Regions from separate parts of the Paenibacillus sp. sgz302190 genome, predicted to be linked through region 2. Evidence: riboswitches for the same ligand, from Rfam matches in the RefSeq annotation. Region 2 holds a riboswitch; each other region holds the start of a gene.
What was found. A riboswitch is a leader RNA that binds a small molecule or an ion and turns the genes downstream of it on or off. The one in region 2 is predicted to bind ZMP and ZTP.

Region 1 (6,032 bases), on a different contig from region 2:
CCTGCTGCGCCTCCCGGAGCGCTTCCATGCCGCCCCGGTGCAGCAGGCACGTATCGTCGAGCCGGCTCATGACGGCCAGCAGCGCGTCCAGGCGGGCCAAAGATTCCGGCACGCCCCGTCTGCGGGCTTCCCGCAGCGCCGGCAAGGCGGCCTCGATAACATGCGGAAAAGCCTGCTCGGCTTCTCCGCGGGCCCCCGCCGCCCCGAACCGCTGCCGGACTCTGCTTCCGTTCGATTCGCGCGGGGGATGGAAGCGGTCCGGGTATTTGGCGATTTCGCCGGCGATGGCGGCGATTCGCTCCGGCGCGGCGCGCCGCCCGGCGATGGCCGCTCCCGCCGTCAGCAGGCCGAGCGCCCAGATCGCGCCGCGGTGGGTGTTGATGCCGCCGGTGGCGGCCATCATCCGCGCTTCCGCGTCGCGCCCGAGCTGCGCCAGCCGTTCGCGAAGCGGCTGGCCGGGAGCTTGCCCGCAAGCGGCGCGGGCCATCAGCGCGAAGCCTTCGCGGAGCGAATGCGCGGAGCGGATCATCAAGCCGATGTGCAGATCGGCGTGGGCGCCCGGGCCGCTGCGGTCGACGAGGCCCGGCTTCGGCGTCAGCTCCGCTTCCTCGATGAGCGCGGCGACGGCCAGCCCGGCAAGCTCATCGGCTTCCGCCGGCGCCGGCTGCGGTAAATGACAGGTGCAGGTGAGCTTCATCATTTACCAGCTCCTGAATTTGGCCGGCGGCTCATACAAGCCTCCGGACCAGCCGACCAGTTCCTCGACGCTTCGCGCGGCGAGCAGCGACCGTTTGGCATCGGTGCGGCGGACGCCCAGATCTTCCGGGAACGCGACAAGCCCGTCCGCACGCAGCTGATCGTTAAGCGCGTAATCGTGGATTCTCCCGAGCGGAGTAACGCCGGCGACGGCGGCGATGGCAAGCTTGCGTTCCTCCAGGTTCCGTGCTTTGTACACATAAGCGACGCCTTCTTCGGTGACGACATGCGTCACGTCGTCGCCGTAGATCATGACCGGCGCAAGCGGCAAGCCGGCGCTCCGGCCGACTTCGATCGCGTCGAGCGATTCGACGAAAGTGGGGATGCCCCCGCGCTGGAACGTTTCGACCATCTGGACGACAAGCTTGCGGCCGCGCACGAGCGGATGGTCCGCCGTTTTCATGTCGAGCCAGGCGGGCGTCGGGTGCCTCCGCCCCCGCGGGTCGTGCCCCATGTTAGGGGCGCCCCCGAAACCGGACAGCCGGCCCGACGTCACGGTGGAAGAATGGCCTTCCGCATCCATTTGCAGCGTGGAGCCGATGAACAGATCGACGGCATATTGTCCGGCCATCTGGCAGTAGGCGCGGTTGGAGCGGAGACTGCCGTCGGGGCCGGTGAAGAACACGTCCGGCCGCGCCGCGACGTACGCCTCCATGCCGACCTCGCCGCCGAAGCAGTGCACGCTCTCGACCCAGCCACTTTCGATCGCCGGAATGAGCGTCGGATGCGGGTTGAGCGCCCAATGCCGGCATATCCGGCCGCGCAGTCCGAGCGATTCGCCGTAGGTGGGGAGCAGCAGTTCGATAGCCGCCGTGTTGAAGCCGATGCCGTGATTCAGGGATTGCACCTGATGGCGTTCGTAGACGCCGCGAATGGCCAGCATGCCCATCAAAATTTGAATGTCCGTAATTTGCCGAGGATCGCGCGTAAACAACGCCTCCAGCGGATAAGGCTTGTCGGCGGGGACGACGACGTCGACCCAGGAAGCCGGAATATCGACGCGCGGCAGCTCATCGACGATCTCGTTGACCTGCACGATCACGATCCCGTTACGGAAGGCCGCCGCTTCGACTATCGCCGGCGTCTCTTCCGTATTCGGCCCCGTGTACAGGTTTCCGTGCCGGTCCGCCTTGTCCGCAGCGACGAGCGCAACGTCGGGAATGAGGTCGACGAACATGCGGGCGTACAGCTCCAAATAAGTATGGATCGCGCCGATTTCCAACTTGCCGTCCTCGACCATTTGGGACATGCGCAGGCTCTGCGGCCCCGAAAAGGAAAAATCGACTTTCCGGGCAATGCCATATTCGAAAATATCGAGGTGCTCGCGCCGCGAGATGCTGGATATGAGCATGTGCAGGCCGTGGATTTTGCCGGGATCGACTTTGGCAAGCGCTTCGGACAAAAACGCGGCTTGCTTCTGATTGTTTCCTTCCAGCACGACCCTGTCGCCAGGCAAAATCAGCGCTTCGAGCGCTTCCACGATGCTGCCTGTCGGCAGCAGTCGCCCTTCCATCAGCCGGCTTGCCTGCCGCAGCCTCCGCGCTTTTTCGTCGCGCCGCGTCGTCCAGGAGCGCGCCGCTTGCGCATGTATCGTTTGATTCATACCGCATCCTCCTCGTTCGGGGTACTAGGAGTCTGACCGACATCGGACAGACTCCTGTATGTGTATCCTTTTGAAAATAGTATACAGGTAGTCTATACATATCGGATAATATATAATTATGTATAAGAATTATATTCAATATCGAATAGATGAGGGGTTGCCATGGAGCTGCTTCAGCTAAAATATTTTCAAACCGTCGCCAGGCTGGAGCATATGACGAAGGCGGCGGCGGAGCTTCGCATTCCGCAGCCTGCGCTGAGCAAAATGATTTCCGCGCTGGAGAAAGATTTGGATGTCAAACTGTTCGACCGCACCGGAAAATATATTCGTTTGAACGCATATGGCAAAGCGTTCCTCCGAAAAGTGGACACCGCCATCGCGGCTTTGGAGGACGGGAAGAGGGAGATTCGGGATATGTCGGGGGAGACCGGCGGCAGCATCGAGCTTGCCGTTCTGGTCGGCTCGCACCTGCTGCCGGATTTGCTCGCTTCCTTCCGGCTAAAGCATCCGCAAATCGGCTTTCACTTGCTGCAGCATGCTTCCCTCGCGGCGATGCGCTCCGATTTCGATCTGTGCCTGTCCTCTTCGCCCGTGCCCATTCAAGGCGTGGAGAGCAGAGCGCTGCTTACGGAGGAAATTTTTCTTGCGGTGCCCTGCGGCCACCGGCTGGAAAGCCGCGGAAAAATCCGGCTGAGCGAAGCGGCGGACGAGGGGTTCGTCAGCCTGCGGCCGGGCAAAAACTTGCGGGAAACGGCGGACGCGCTGTGCCGGCAGGCGGGATTTGCCCCCCGCATCATTTTCGAAAGCGACGACCCTGCGACGGTCCGCGGATTGATTCGGGCCGGACAAGGCGTCGGCTTCATCCCTTCCGTGACCTGGGGAGGAGCGACCGGCTCGGCCGTCGAGCTGCTTCGGATCGAAGAGCCGAGATGCGAACGCACGATTTGGCTGTCGTGGTCCAAAGACAAGTATCTCACCGAAGCTGCGGCAAGATTCCGCGAATTTACAGCGGACTATTTCAGACAGATGGCGCAGAGAGAACCGGCTGGCCGGCAGGGGACGAGAGCGGATTTTTGAAAATAGGTTGTAATTATCTGAAATTTCTGATATGAATAGTTCATCGAAATTTTTGGGCGTGTTACTGGCGTAAACGTGGAGTACCACGAGGGAGCACAGCCTTTATAAGCCGTACGCCTGGGCAAAGTATTCGGTCATTGACCGGATGCTTTTTTTATTATTTTCAGGGGAGATGAGCCTATGGAGCAGGTACGGCAGGCAAGAAACGTAGCGATATTGATTTTTGAGGGGGTTGAAGTGCTGGATTTTGCGGGCCCGTTCGAAGTGTTTACAACAGGAAGCGGCAGAGGGAAAGACTTCCGGGTCTATACGGTGGCCGAACAGGAGGGACCCGTTGCCGCATCGGGCGGCTTGAGCGTTACCCCGGGGTATACGATCCGCAATTGTCCGCCTCCTGATATTTTGCTCGTACCCGGCGGCCGGGGGGCGCGAAAAGAAATGCATAACGAGACGCTTACCGATTGGATTCGCGAGGCGTCGCGTCAAGCGGAGCTTGTTTTGTCGGTGTGCACCGGGGCTTTAATTTTAGCCAAAGCGAACCTATTGGAAGGATTGAAGCTTACGACGCACCGTCTGGCAATGGACGAATTGCGGGAAGCGGCCCCGAAATCGTCGCAAATATTGGAAGATGTCCGGTATGTGGATAACGGAAAAATAATTTTGTCCGCCGGTGTATCTGCGGGGATCGATATGTCTTTGTACGTTGTAAGCAAGCTGCTTGGAGAAGAAAGACGCCGGGAAACGGCAAACATCATGGAGTGGCAGTAAACCCCCGAAAATCAGCTTGTGGATAAAGTGGCAGGTTAGAGGAACCGGAGGTGGTACAGCCGATCTTCCACAATCCGCGCCTCCCCTGCACGGGTTGTGGCGCTGAAGTGGACACGCCTCTTCTGTTCTGGCTGAGGATCTGGAGCGGGTGGCATGGCGACTCCGCAAGTAGAAAGCCTGCAAAAGTGCAGGCTTTTTCTGCAAAAGTGGTACATTTTGGAGAAAAGCCTGCGATTGTGCAGGAATTTTCGATTGAAACGGGCCTGGGCTCATGTTCGCGGCGAAAAGCCTGCACAATTGCAGGAATTTTTCGTGGACGGCGCATTCGTTGAGCAAAAACTGCACTTTTGCAGGTTTTCTTCGGGCAACGAGGCAGATTGTGCGGTCGGCGCTGACGTGTGGGTTTCTGGACAGCCTGGATAGTGCGGCAATTTCAGTAAAACCGAGTCAGAGCCCCTGTATCCGATGAAAAGCCTGACATTTGCAGAAATGTTCCTTTACCGGCACAGCACTTTCACTAATTTCCCCCTACGCTGCCAGACAAGATGACTGCCGGCTCCGGCCGTGTGCGTTTATGCCTTTTATCATCATGGGTGCCGCCCAGCAGCACGGAGGCTCTTACAGGCATATCCTGCGCAACCAGGCAGGATATGCCGCCGGCTCCGGCCTTGCGCTTTTGCGCCGCCCAGCGGCACGGAGGCTTCCCTCACCACCCGCGGGGTGGTTTTTTTATTTTGAAAACGCTAAACAAATTTTCCGCTTTATAGGCTATAATAGATGGCATGGCAACAACATATCGAAATATTCGCTCTCAAGCGGAGGAGAGACTGGCTAACGATGGCTAACAGCGTGCTTCAAAAATTAGGCTTGCACATGACCCCGGAGACGAAATACAACTTTTACTGCGATTTCGGCGCCGGCACTTTATTCAGTCTCTTTAATGTCGTTTTCAATCAGTTTTATATTCCGATTGCGATCCGGCAAGGGGCGACCAACCTGGAGGTCGGCATTTTGGCTGCCGCTCCGGCGATCGGCCTGCTGTTTTCGCCGATTTGGGCGTCGCGGATCGAGCAGTCGAGCCCCAAGCCGTTTGTCATCCTTCCGAGTTTGATCGGGAGGCTGCTTCTGTTGTTTCCGGCTTTTTTCGGGCATCCGACAGTGTATGTGGTGACCGCCATCGTCTTTCAGCTTTTAATGGGCATACAGGCGCCGGCTTACGCTGCGCTGGTGACGCGCATGTACCAGCCGGATTTGCGGGGCAGGCTGATGGGCTACGTTCGCGTCGCGATGGGGGCGCTGATGATTCCGCTCGCTTATTTTATCGGCTTCTGGACGGACAAGTCGGGGCCGAGCGGGCCGCTGATCGTTTCCGCCGTAACCGGGGTGCTGTCCATTCTTTCCCTGGCCCGGGTCAAGGAAATAGGCCCGGTCAAAAAGCGCCCTCCGCGCAGCTCGTCCATCCGGGAGCAGTTCAAGCTGGTGAAGGAACACCGGGAGCTGCTTTATTTTTTCGGGGCGACGATGCTTGCCGGTTTCGGCAATATTTTGGCCAGCCCGCTGTACCAGATCATCCAGGTCAAGACGCTGCATTTGAACAATACGGAGATCGGCATTGCGCGGATTTCGTACTATACATGCCTGCTGCTGGCTTATTTTATCGTCGGGTGGGCGATCGACCGGTTCAGCCCCAAGCAGACGCTCGTTTACGGGCTCGGAGCTTACACGGTCGTGCCGCTGCTGTACGGGATTTTCGGCAACTATCCTGCGGTCATTATCGGCAGCGGCATCCAGGGGATCGGCGACGCGATCTGGGATATCGGCATTCTCG
Region 2 (6,032 bases):
ATCGGGCCGCGCTCGGCATGAATCCCGACGGCAGCTTCGCTGACGATCCCGGGATTCACAACAAGTTCGCCGTCCGGCTGGCCCGCCGGGGGCTGTTCGTGCTCGTCCCCGAAATCATCGGCTTCGGGGACCGGAGATTGCAGGCCGGCGTGGAGGCCGATCCGTCGGCCAAAGATTCCAGCTGCCTGCCGATTGCGCTGCAGCTGCTCATGTGCGGGATGACCATCGCCGGATTCCGCGCATTCGAAGCGACGCGCGCGCTCGACTATTTGGCCGCGCGGGAGGAAGTCGACCCGGAGCGGATCGGGGTCATCGGCTTTTCCGGCGGCGGCCTGGTCGCATCTTTGACCGCTGCTTTGGATGAGCGCATCCGCGCCGCCGTAATTTGCGGATATGCGAATACGTACCTGGGGAGCATTTTGGATCGGCCGCACTGCATCGACAACTATATTCCCGGCATCCTGCGGATTGCCGAGCAGCCGGAATTGCTCGGGTTGATCGCTCCGAGGCCTTTGTTTATCGAGTCCGGGGATCAGGACCGGGTATTTCCGGTTGGAACGACGGAAGAAGCCATTGTGCGGCTGACCCGGATTTACCGCAGTCTTGGAGCGGAGGACCGGCTCGCTGCCGACATATTCCCGGGCAAGCATGAAATTTCCGGAAGAACATCATTCGACTGGCTGAAGGCGCAGCTTTCCTGAGCGGAGAGGAGACAAACCTTTTTTATGAGACATATCACGGTTTCGCAAGACGGCAGCGGGGACTTCACCGGCATTCAGGAGGCGATAGACGCCGTCCGCGTGCTTCCTCTGGAGCCTGTTACGATCTATGTCAAAAATGGAACTTATCGCGAAAAATTGCTCATTCCCGACAATAAGCCGGACATCGCACTGATCGGCGAGAGCCGCGAAGGGACGATTATCGCTTACGGCGATTACGCCAGGATGACGGGGCCGGACGGCAAAGAAATAGGAACGTTCCGCACCGCCGTTTTGAAGGTGGAGGCCGACGATTTTCGCATGGAAAATTTGACGGTGCAAAACACCGCGGGCTATGGCCCGGAAATCGCGCAGGCCGTTGCTTTGTACGCTTCCGGCGACCGTCAGGTTTACCGCAGCGTCAGGCTGCTCGGCAATCAGGACACTTTGTATACGAGCCGGGGGCGGCATTATTTTGCCGGTTGCTATATCGAAGGGCATGTCGACTTTATTTTCGGATCGGCTGCGGCATGTTTCGAATCGTGTGAAATCCGCAGTTTGCGCGGAGGCTATATCACGGCCGCTTCGACGCCGCGGGGCGCGGAGTTCGGCTACGTCTTTTTGAACTGCCGTCTGACCGGAGCGCAGGAGGAAGAGTCGGTCTACCTCGGCAGGCCCTGGAGAGCGTGGGCGCATACCGCGTTTATCAACACATGGATGGGGCCGCACATCTATTCGGCGGGTTGGGACAATTGGGACAATCCCGACAATGAAAGCACGGCCCGCTATACGGAGTACGGCAGCACCGGCCCCGGTGCGCGCGATGCCGCCGGCCGCGCCGGCTGGGCGAAGGCTTTAACGGAAGCGGAAGCGCTGCAGCTTGATGCACGGAGCGTTCTGGCCGGCCATGACGGCTGGGACCCGACGGAGAGCGGAGAAGGCGCTGCAAGGCGGGCGTGAAACATTCTCGCGCGGCCGTCTATGCGGAACGCGAATCCGTGTGATAAACTGTACGTAGCAGTAATCGTCATGTGTGACTGGCGTAACGTGGGCAACCACGAGGGAGCACATGGCTTATAGCCGTACGCCTGGGCAAAGTATTTGGTGAGCAATGGACCAAGTACTTTTTTTGCATGTTCATCCGATTATGGAGAGGGGAACGAACGTAAATGGGTTTGCTGCTTAAATCGAAGCCGTTAGCCGATCAAATCTCGCACTCTATCGCCGCCGAAGTCGGCAACTGGAAGGAGCGGGGCGTTCAACCGGCGATAGCCGCCATTTTGGTGCAGGGCGATCCGGCTTCCGCGTACTACGCCAAAGCAAAGGAAAAGCTGGCTGCCAAACTCGGGGTTGCCTTTCATTTGATGGAATTTGAGGCGCAAGTGAGCGAACAGCGCCTTCTTGAGGAGATCGAGCGGTTAAACGGGGACCCGGCCGTGCACGGAATCATGCTCGAGCTCCCCGTTCCCGGGCACATCCGCGTGCAAAAGCTGTCCGATGCCATCGCTCCGGCCAAAGATGTCGACGGCATATCTTCGGCGAACAAATTGGCGTGCATGACGGGAGAAAGCGGGTTGTACCCGGCGACGCCCCAGTCGTGCATCCGCATTTTGAAACATTACGGATACCGGCTTCAGGGGGCGCATGTCGTTCTGATCGGGCGGGGAGAAACGGTAGGGCGGCCGCTGATGCAGCTGCTGCTACGCGAAAATGCCACCGTAACCGTCTGTCATTCCTATACCGCGAATTTATCCGGCCATATCGCTCAAGCCGACATTTTGATTACGGCCGCAGGCAAAGCAGGCCTGGTGACCCCGGGCATGGTGCATGACGAATTGGTCGTCATCGATGCGGGAATCAATGAAACGGAGGCTGGAATTGCAGGCGACGCCAGCCCCGGCATTTGGGAAGCGGTGAAAGCCGCGACACCGGTTCCGGGCGGAGTAGGCACGCTGACGACCGTCATTTTGTTCGAAAATTTATTAAAAGCAATGGAACTGCAGTCCATCGGGCGGGGGGATGCAAATGAAAGTTTTTGACCGGAAGATTCGCCAATTTCTGGAGGAAGCAGGCTCAAGCTCGCCTGTGCCGGGCGGTGGCAGCGTTGCGGCGCTGTCCGCGGCTTTGGGCGCTTCCATGGGGTCCATGGTAGCCAATCTTACGGCAGGACCCAAATATGAAGCGGTCCGGGAATCGATGACGGCGGCCGTGGAGCGGATGAAATCGGCGATAGCCGAGTTCGAAACTCTGCTGGAACAAGACATGGACGCATTTCACGGATTCATGGCGGCACTCGCGCTGCCCAAAGGGACCGGCGCCGAGAAGGAAGCACGCTCGCTTGCCGTGCAGGATGCCGCGGCCCAGGCCGCCGCTGTGCCGCTCGCTCTTTTGAGACGGAGCTATGACATGATGGTTGCCTTGGACGAGATCATTCATCTGGCAAACAAAAATGTCATATCCGACCTCGGCATTGCCCTCATTATGCTGGAAGCGGCCATTCAATCCGCCTGGATTACGGCAGAAATCAATCTGGGCAGCATGCAAACCGGGCTCGAGCAGGTTTATCGGGCCGAGGGCCTGGAACTGCTGGACAAAGCCGGGCAGTTGAAGCTGAACGCTTTGCGGAAAGTAAGGGAAAGAATGAGTTAGGCAAGCCAGGCGGCCGTATGGCAGAGAAAAAGAGTTACCCCTGAGCGGGATGAAGCGCCCGGGGGTAACTCTTTGTGTTATGTCAGGTCAAGGAGGAAATCGCCGATGCTGCTTGATCTTTGATTCACGCAGAAATAGCCTCCTCGTTTGGTATCGTAATGATGAATTTCGTTCCGAACCCTTTTTGCGTGGTGACCTCCAATTGTCCGCCCGCATGCAAGATTCTGCTCCTCATTTGTTCGATTCCCAATCCCGATGAGTCGATCTCCTTCCGACGCACTTTGTTGTCTTCAAACCCCACACCATCATCCTCATAGATCAAATAAAAGCTATTGTGCGCTTCCGTTATCAGAAAAGTGACTTTGGAAGCCTGGGAATGCTTTTTCGCATTGTTGAGCAGCTCCTGAGCGATTCGGAAAATATGCCGTTTCGTCGGCAAATCTTTGGCTTCAATGGCAGCAGCCTGCTCAGCAATGAATTCAAGTTGAAAAGGAGCGGTAAAAGCTTCCTTCTTCATGTACATCGTCAGCGTTTGAATCAAACCAATCTCTTTAAGCAAATGGGGATTTAACTCAAAACAGCTTTGGCGCAAACTGGCATTGATCAATTCCACGAAATTAATCATATTGTCGAGCTGTTCCCGATCTTCTTCGGGCGTAGTATACTTTTCCGACAGGATGGTTAACTTTCTTTTCAGAAAGAAAAGGTCCTGCATCGTCGTATCATGAAGATCGGCAGCAATCCGAATCCGTTCCTCCTCCTGCAATTCGAACATGATCTTACGAAACCATTGAATGTCTTGCGCCGTTTCCTCCTGTGGAAGTTGGGAAGCCAATTGCTGCAACCTCGCGGTCAGCTTGCGGACCAAGTGGACATTCTCCAAGCTAACCTCCAAATAGGAGGTAATCAAGCGCAGCCATTGGATTTCTTCCTTTCCAAGCAGCGTATTCGCCTTTTTGCGTGTCATTACCAAATAACTCGTATACTCTTCATGATCATTCATCTCAATGCAAGTATAAAGCGGATGATCGAGCGGGGATGACGAGTTGACAAGCAGCCGAATCTCCGCAGTATTTATATCACCCTCGCTAATGATTTCAGTATCGTCCTTATACCGGAACACAATGGCTCCCCCCATCACCTGAAGCGTATCCACGATATCGACAAGTATAATATCTTTCAATTCACGGAAACTGGAAATGGTTCCAAGGTTTTTGGAAATCTTCTTCAAAGCTGTTTGCAAGACGTATTTTCTCGGGAATAAAAATGGTTCAAACCGGGTTGTCCAATATTCCGCCGCGTAGAGCACCCATGTAATAATAATCAAGGAACTAATGAAAATGAATAAAATTTGTTTATCATCCACAACTTGGCTGAATAAGAATACATATGACCCCGTAAGCAGGCTGACCGGAACGATAGCCAGCAAGCCGGCGAACAAAATCCGCCGAATAATATTACCAAAATCATATAACTGGTTGGAAGCAATCAAGTATGCAAAAGAGATGGGAAAAAATAAAATAATCCAGCTTGTGTACACAGCATCAATAATCCAATACCCAACAATTACTTTTGGAAGAAAAGAGAGGCATGTCACAGGTAAAAATGAAACCAACAATGATAACCAAACGCTCTTAATGATGCTCGAAACGTAGGATTGTTGTTTCTTAACTTTGACATACAAGAAAGTTAAAACGCACATATTGAAAATGAAACCAATAATGAAAAAGCCCAAGGTAACTGAACCATTATAACGATAAATCGTATATGTCAAGGAAGGATAGAAGGACAATAGTCTAAATAAAAATCCTGTAATAGGAATTAAATATAGATATTTGAACTTTATTTCCGGAAATTTCAAATCTCCTTTTTCCTTAAAAAAGACTACCAGAAAATGAAAAAAAACAATTGGCAACGCCGTCATAAAGCTAGTAATTGCTATCTTCCCTATGACGTCTCCCCGCACGGAAGCACCCAGGCTTATATAAATGATGGAAATGGTTAGAAAAACAGCCGCGAGTAGCCTCGCTGATTGGGAACGGTTCATTTTTCTAAAGAGCATAACACCCATGAACAGACATACAGATCCCTCTACGAGCGGAATTATGTCATAAATGGTGGTACTATTGACGTGTAGGTTGATTTCGTATTCATGCCCGTCTCTTGAAATCAATAACGTATGAGCTTGTTCTATGGTTTGCCATTTTTGAACGAATGGTGATTCGTCGGGATGCTTTCCATCAACTTGCTTGACAATATCTCCGATCTTTAAGTCAAGCTTAGCGCTGGCACCTTCCCGATCCACATCCATAATCACCCATTGTTGTTGTGGAGTCACCTTCAGGAAAATCCCAATATAAGGATAATGGAATGTAATGAACGAGCACCAAATTTGTAAGACGACAAAAATCGACACGACCAGACATAAAAAATACTTTTTTCTCATCTTAAACATCCTCCATGCTTCATTTATTTGTTATTATACTTATGTAGTACAATTGTCCGGGAAGGGGGTGATCTCTATGCCTACAATCCAGCTAACCCCCCATTTAAATCGGGCCGTACATATGTTGAAAAGCGCCGAGGTGCGCAAAAATGAAATTCCTCCAATAGCTGAACTATCTTTGTCGAAAGAAGAATCTTCCGCACTGAGGAATACTTTCAATCGTTCTGCAGCAAGTAGGA
Region 3 (6,032 bases), on a different contig from region 2:
TTGGCAGAGAAAATGCCTGCAAAAATGCAGGTTTTTTCCGCATAAATGGTTCGTTTTGGCGAAAAGCCTGCGAAAGTGCAGGAATTTTCGATAAAAATGAACCAGAGCCCCTGTTCGCGGCGAAAAGCCTGCACAATTGCAGGAATTTTTCGTCACCGGCGTTTCTACCGAGCAAAAACTGTACTTTTGCAGGTTTTCCTCATACTAACAAGCAGATTGTGCGACCGGCTCTGGCGTGCAGGTTTCCGGGCATCATCAAAGAGCAAGTAGACCCGATTATTTTCATTCTTTAGGGTGACTTCTACGGCGTCCTGAGGGTTTGGGCAGGTTTTGCGGAGCACTCCGCCCCCGTAAACTTAAAAAAACCGACCCCGGCATCATCCGGAGTCGGTCGTTGCAGATCAAAATCAATTAATAGCTCAAACCTGGATAAAGCGGATATTGCGCCGTCAAATCCTTCACGATGCCGCGAGCTTGTTCGAGCGTCGCTTCGTCTTTAGGATTTTTAAGCGTAAGCGCGATGACTTTCGCGATCGTTTTCATCGCTTCTTCGCCCATGCCGCGGGAAGTCGCCGCAGGCGTGCCAACGCGGATGCCGCTTGTGATGAACGGGCTTGTCGGATCGAAAGGAATGGCATTTTTGTTCGCCGTAATGCCGATTTCGTCCAAAACATGCTCCGCGTCTTTACCGGTAATGTTCAGGCTGCGCAGATCGATCAGCATCAAATGGTTGTCGGTTCCGCCGGAAACGAGCTCGATGCCTTCCGCTTGCAGAGCTTCGGCCAGCGTTTTCGCGTTGTTGATGACGTTTTGCGCGTAAGTTTTGAATTCAGGCTGCAGCGCTTCGCCGAAAGATACGGCTTTTGCCGCGATCGTGTGCATCAAAGGTCCGCCCTGGGTGCCCGGGAATACGGCTTTGTCAATGGCGGCCGCCCACGACTTGCGGGTCAATATCATGCCGCCGCGGGGACCGCGAAGCGTTTTGTGCGTCGTAGTCGTTACGAAATGGGCGTGCGGCACCGGATTCGGATGCAAGCCTGCGGCAATCAGACCGGCGATGTGCGCCATGTCTACGAAGAACAATGCGCCTACGTCGTTCGCGATGGAAGCCAGCGCTTCAAAATCGATAATGCGCGAATATGCGCTCGCGCCGGCAACGAGCATGCGTGGCTTATGCTTGAATGCCGCTTTGCGGACTTCGTCGTAATCGATGCGGCCGTCTTTTTCGCTGACGCCGTAAGCGACGAAATTGTACAAAATGCCGGAAGCGTTCACCGGGCTGCCGTGCGTCAAATGACCGCCATGTGCCAGGTTCATGCCGAGAACAGTGTCTCCATGACTCAATGCGGCCAAATAAACGGCCATGTTCGCTTGCGCGCCTGAATGAGGCTGTACGTTCGCATGCTCGGCGCCAAACAGCTCTTTGGCGCGGTCGCGCGCGATATCTTCCACGATATCGACGTATTCACAGCCGCCGTAGTATCTTTTGCCCGGATAGCCTTCCGCGTATTTGTTCGTCAGAACCGTACCCATAGCTTCCATAACGGCTTCGCTGACGATGTTTTCGGATGCGATAAGCTCGATTTTGTCGCGTTGACGGCCCAGTTCCAAGTTCATCGCTTCTGCGATTTTCGGATCTTGCTTGCTTAAAAAGTTAGTAGACATGTTCAGTTCCTCCCTGGTCTTCTTTGTATTTAAACGTACAAACGCAGCGAAACTAACAATCCGCTTTCGGAGACGCGGCAGCGTACTGTTGTTCGGCTGTCTCCTCCGAGTACACAGCCCGCATGCCGCCGATCAACTTCGGCCGCGTGTAAGCCATAGTCACATAGGCGTGGCCGATATTCCGCACCGGCGGACGAACCGGCACCGCGACACGGCGAAGGTGCATGCCGATGAGCGTGCTGCCGATATCGATCCCGGCGTGAGCCTCAATCGTCTCGACGACTACGGGCCGGGCAAAATGGCGGTACGCATAGGACGCCATCGCGCCCCCGGCTTTCGGCACCGGAATGACGGACACCGGCTCCAGACGGGGATACAGCGCGAGCACGTCTTCCTCCAGCACGAGCGCGCGGTTCAGATGCTCGCAGCATTGAAATGCCGCGTGCAGCCCGAATTCCCGGCACACGCGCCCGGCCGCTTGAAAGATCGGCTCCGCCGCGTCCAGCGTCCCGGATGTGCCGATGCGATGCCCGAGTATTTCGCTCGTGCTGGTGCCGATGACAAGCAGCTGTCCGGGCTTCAACCCCCCCGCCTGAACCAGCTCACGCAGATTGGCTTCAACGGCTTCAGCAATCGTAGGCAGAATGGAATCAGTCATCGGATTCCCTCCCGCGGCTTACGGATGAAGCGCGAAGCGCTCTTCGATCTTTTGAACTTTACCGATGCGGTTCTGGTGGCGAACGCCTTGCGAAAATTCCGTTTCCAGCCAAATTTTCACGATTTCTTCGGCAACGCCAGGCCCGATGACGCGCTCGCCCATAGCCAATACGTTCGTATCGTTATGCTCGCGGGTCGCTTTGGCGGAGAACAGATCGTGAACGAGCGCGCAGCGGATTCCGGGAACTTTGTTGGCGGCAATCGACATGCCGATGCCTGTCCCGCAAATCAGGATGCCTTTATCCACTTCCCCGGCAACTACTTTCTCGCATACTTCCAGCGCATAATCCGGGTAATCGACGGAATCCGCGCAGCTGCAGCCGAGATCCAAAACCTGGTGGCCTAATGATTCGATAAAAGGAATGATGACATCTTTCAAACGATACCCTGCATGATCCGCACCCAATGCAATTTTCATCGGTAAACGCTCCTTTAAAATTCATTTGTCCTTCCTATTATAGCCCATTACCCACCGGAAAACGAAAAAAAGAGCAGGACACGCGAAAGTACGCGCGTTGCTCTTTTGCCCAGGCGACCGGCCGTATAACCCGATGCTCCATTGTGGTTAACCCCACTCGTCGCCAGTTACATCGAGTCTCAATCAATACATCTATTTTATCGCATTCCGACGTGCCTGTAAAGGTGATATCCGCGGGGCGGGTTCGCGCAGGCAAGGCAAGCCGATTCCGCCGGATCCGCTCCAAACCCGCTTTTCTGGGAATCAGTCCTAAGGGCCCAGCAAATTCGATCCGTTCTGCCGCTCGCGCAGCTTTTGCACCAGCTTATCCAGACATTGTCCGATTTCCTCGGCCGTTGCCCGGTAAATGTCTATGGAACCGCCGAACGGGTCGGAAATATCGTAATCGGGAATGCTTCTTTCCAGCTGCAAATACCGGCTTCTTTCCTCGGATGAAACCGTCTGAGCCAGCGCTTGTTTGAGCTGAATCTCGGCTGTAAGCCGTTCCCGCTCCTCCAGCGCGCGCAGCACGTCCGGGCTATCCTCCACGTACTCCTTGAGCGTATAAATTTTATCTACGGCATCCGGAAAACGCTGAACAACCGAACGCTTGTGGCCGACCGTCATCGTCAAAATCAAATCCGCCCACTGCACCTCGGCCTGCCCAATAAAAAGAGAGCTGATCTTGTCCCGGAAACCCGCTTCTTTCAAAATCGCGTCGCTGTTGTGAGAAATGGCCCCTCCCGTAACAGCGGATACGCCGGCGGAACGGACCTCGGCCGCTAGCCCTTCTTTTTGCACCTTGACCCGCAGCAAGCCCTCGGCCAATGGACTGCGGCACGTATTTCCCGTACAGACAAAAAGTATTCGCAACATGATCCCCTCCTCCCCTTTATTGTATCACAGCAAAAATTTGATCCCAAATGCGAGCAAAATCAACCCGCCAAACGCCTCGCCGTACTCGCCGACCCAGTGTCCGACGCGTCTGCCTACGAGCAGGCCGCCAATCGACATCAGCGCTCCGAAGGCGCCGAATACAAGCACCGTCAGCACGATATCCGTAGCGAACATTCCCAGCGATACCCCCACCGAGAAAGAGTCTATACTTACGCTGAGCGCGAAAATAATAAGCCCCCACAAAGTACGGTGGTCGAAAGAGACGGCTTCCCCGCCGCGAAGCGAGCTGTATATCATATGGCACCCCAGCAAAGCCAGCAGGCAGCCCCCCGCAGCAGTAGCGACATGTCCCAGAAGAGAGCTGACGTAGTGCCCCATGAACATCCCCATTAAAGGCATAATAATATGGAAAATGCCGATAACGACGCTGATTTTGAGAATGTCGAGCAAGCGGACGCCCCTCATACCGATCCCTATCCCCAGGGAAAAAGCATCTAGTCCTAATGCAATCGCCATAATGATGATGGTAAGTAGCTGCCCAAGTGCAAAGGATGATGCGAGCATGCTGCAGTCCCCCTGTCCACGGTTTCTTTCCCAAGATATGCGGACAAACCGGGAATCATGCCAGCTATACTCGAACAAGCCGATGACCGGCCGCTTTGCGCAGACGATTCATAATCGCCTGGCCGATGCCGTCCTCCGGACAAGCCTCGGCATTAATATAACCAATGCCCTCTTCGTCAAAACGCCGCAAAGCGGCGTAAAGCTCCCGGGCGACCGTCTCTGGGCGAGACAAGCTGCCGCAGGCAATTACGAGATCGGCGCGATACTTTCCCGCATTTTCCTCATAGGTGAGGACGCCTGTCGACTCTCCCCGCTCCCGGGCAGCATCGATATCGCGCTGAATCCAGGCCGCCACATCATCCGGTGCGGCCCCTTGAACAATTTGCATACGGCCCTTCGGAGCGTAATGCGTGTATTTCATCCCCGGCGAACGCGGCGCTTCCGCTTCTTCGCTCCATGCTTCCTTCGCCGGTTCGTGCACTTGCACATCCGGCAGAACCGCCCGCAGCTGTTCCGCCGTCACGCCCCCCGGACGAAGAATGTACAGTTCGTTATCGACGATCTCGATAACCGTCGATTCCACCCCGACTCCCGTAGGCCCACCATCCAGCAAGCCGCCGATCCGGCCGTCCAGATCCTCCTTGACGTGGGATGCGGCGGTAGGGCTCGGTCTGCCCGAGCTGTTTGCGCTAGGAGCCGCAACAGGGCACCCGGCTTCCCGGAGCAGACGCAGCGCGACGGGATGGTCGGGAATCCGCACGCCCACCGTAGCAAGTCCCGCCGTCACAAGCGGCGAAATGCCGCCCGCTTCCACAGGCAGCACGATCGTTAGCGGTCCCGGCCAAAATGCCTCCATCAACAACCGGTGCCCGTAGGTGACGGCTGAATCCGCTACGAGGTTATCCAACTGCCGGATATCTGCAATATGAACGATCAACGGATTATCCGACGGGCGGCCTTTGGCTTGGAAAATACGCGCCACCGCTTCCGAGCTCGTAGCATCCGCGCCAAGCCCGTACACCGTTTCCGTCGGAAAAGCTACGGTGTCGCCGTCTCTAAGCAGCCGTGCGGCTTCGGCAATCGCGGCCTGTTCCTCCCGCGGCCCGCCGTCCGCATCCAATTTCCAATATATAGTCACATTAAGTTCCATCCTTACTGCGTGTTGTTCCGCCCATTTTCCGGCATCGGCATAAGATTTCGCCGCAACTTCCGATCAGCCGGGATCAGCTTGATCACTTGATCAGCCAAACCAGGATGCCGCTTTTTTGAGCATTTCCCATAAGAAAAATTTAACTTCCGGTTTCTGTTCTCCGGCCGAAGCCGACTTACCGTCAGGTGTATCGCCCGCACCGGCCTTTACCGCCGGTTTGCCGGCGGCCTGGCTTTTATCGGCAGCTTTGGCGGACGGCGCCTCTTTGCCGGAAGCGGCCTTCGCATCCGCGGGCTCCGTCTTGGCCACAACCTCGGCCGTAGTCGCCACCGCTTCTCCCGACACCGAGTCGACGAAGCACAGCGGAGGAAACAGCACGCACCACCAATTCTGCCCCTGTCCGCTGCCGATCGTCACGCGCAGCGCTTCGTAATCACCGGCCGGATAAACCGTATTGCCGTACAATTTCGTAGGAAAAGGGACGACGCCCAGCTCTACCGTATGCGAATAATCGTAGCCGCGCTCCCGGATCATCCGGCCGACCAATGCGTCGAATTCCGGCAAATGCGCCCTCACGACGGC

Region 1: another riboswitch for ZMP and ZTP. It lies ahead of AC6RNO_RS29480 (DJ-1/PfpI family protein); the one in region 2 lies ahead of AC6RNO_RS10020 (tetrahydrofolate dehydrogenase/cyclohydrolase catalytic domain-containing protein).
Region 3: another riboswitch for ZMP and ZTP. It lies ahead of rpiB (ribose 5-phosphate isomerase B); the one in region 2 lies ahead of AC6RNO_RS10020 (tetrahydrofolate dehydrogenase/cyclohydrolase catalytic domain-containing protein).

What each region holds. Positions count from the first base shown of each region.
Region 1 covers NZ_JBZYAO010000038.1:26,757-32,788, reverse strand. Annotated here, with positions in the region: gene AC6RNO_RS29495 (triphosphoribosyl-dephospho-CoA synthase) at 1-697, opposite strand, end outside; gene mdcA (malonate decarboxylase subunit alpha) at 701-2,359, opposite strand; gene AC6RNO_RS29485 (LysR substrate-binding domain-containing protein) at 2,522-3,436, shown strand; ZMP/ZTP riboswitch at 3,487-3,566, shown strand; gene AC6RNO_RS29480 (DJ-1/PfpI family protein) at 3,617-4,204, shown strand; gene AC6RNO_RS29475 (MFS transporter) at 5,042-6,032, shown strand, end outside.
Region 2 covers NZ_JBZYAO010000006.1:187,597-193,628, forward strand. Annotated here, with positions in the region: gene AC6RNO_RS10010 (acetylxylan esterase) at 1-701, shown strand, start outside; gene AC6RNO_RS10015 (pectinesterase family protein) at 726-1,658, shown strand; ZMP/ZTP riboswitch at 1,722-1,799, shown strand; gene AC6RNO_RS10020 (tetrahydrofolate dehydrogenase/cyclohydrolase catalytic domain-containing protein) at 1,868-2,737, shown strand; gene AC6RNO_RS10025 (cyclodeaminase/cyclohydrolase family protein) at 2,724-3,347, shown strand; gene AC6RNO_RS10030 (ATP-binding protein) at 3,472-5,793, opposite strand.
Region 3 covers NZ_JBZYAO010000042.1:13,873-19,904, reverse strand. Annotated here, with positions in the region: gene AC6RNO_RS30750 (hypothetical protein) at 1-293, shown strand, start outside; gene glyA (serine hydroxymethyltransferase) at 412-1,665, opposite strand; gene AC6RNO_RS30740 (TIGR01440 family protein) at 1,718-2,323, opposite strand; gene rpiB (ribose 5-phosphate isomerase B) at 2,342-2,800, opposite strand; ZMP/ZTP riboswitch at 2,901-2,981, opposite strand; gene AC6RNO_RS30730 (arsenate reductase/protein-tyrosine-phosphatase family protein) at 3,110-3,715, opposite strand; gene AC6RNO_RS30725 (manganese efflux pump MntP) at 3,740-4,300, opposite strand; gene AC6RNO_RS30720 (L-threonylcarbamoyladenylate synthase) at 4,365-5,450, opposite strand; gene spoIIR (stage II sporulation protein R) at 5,541-6,032, opposite strand, start outside.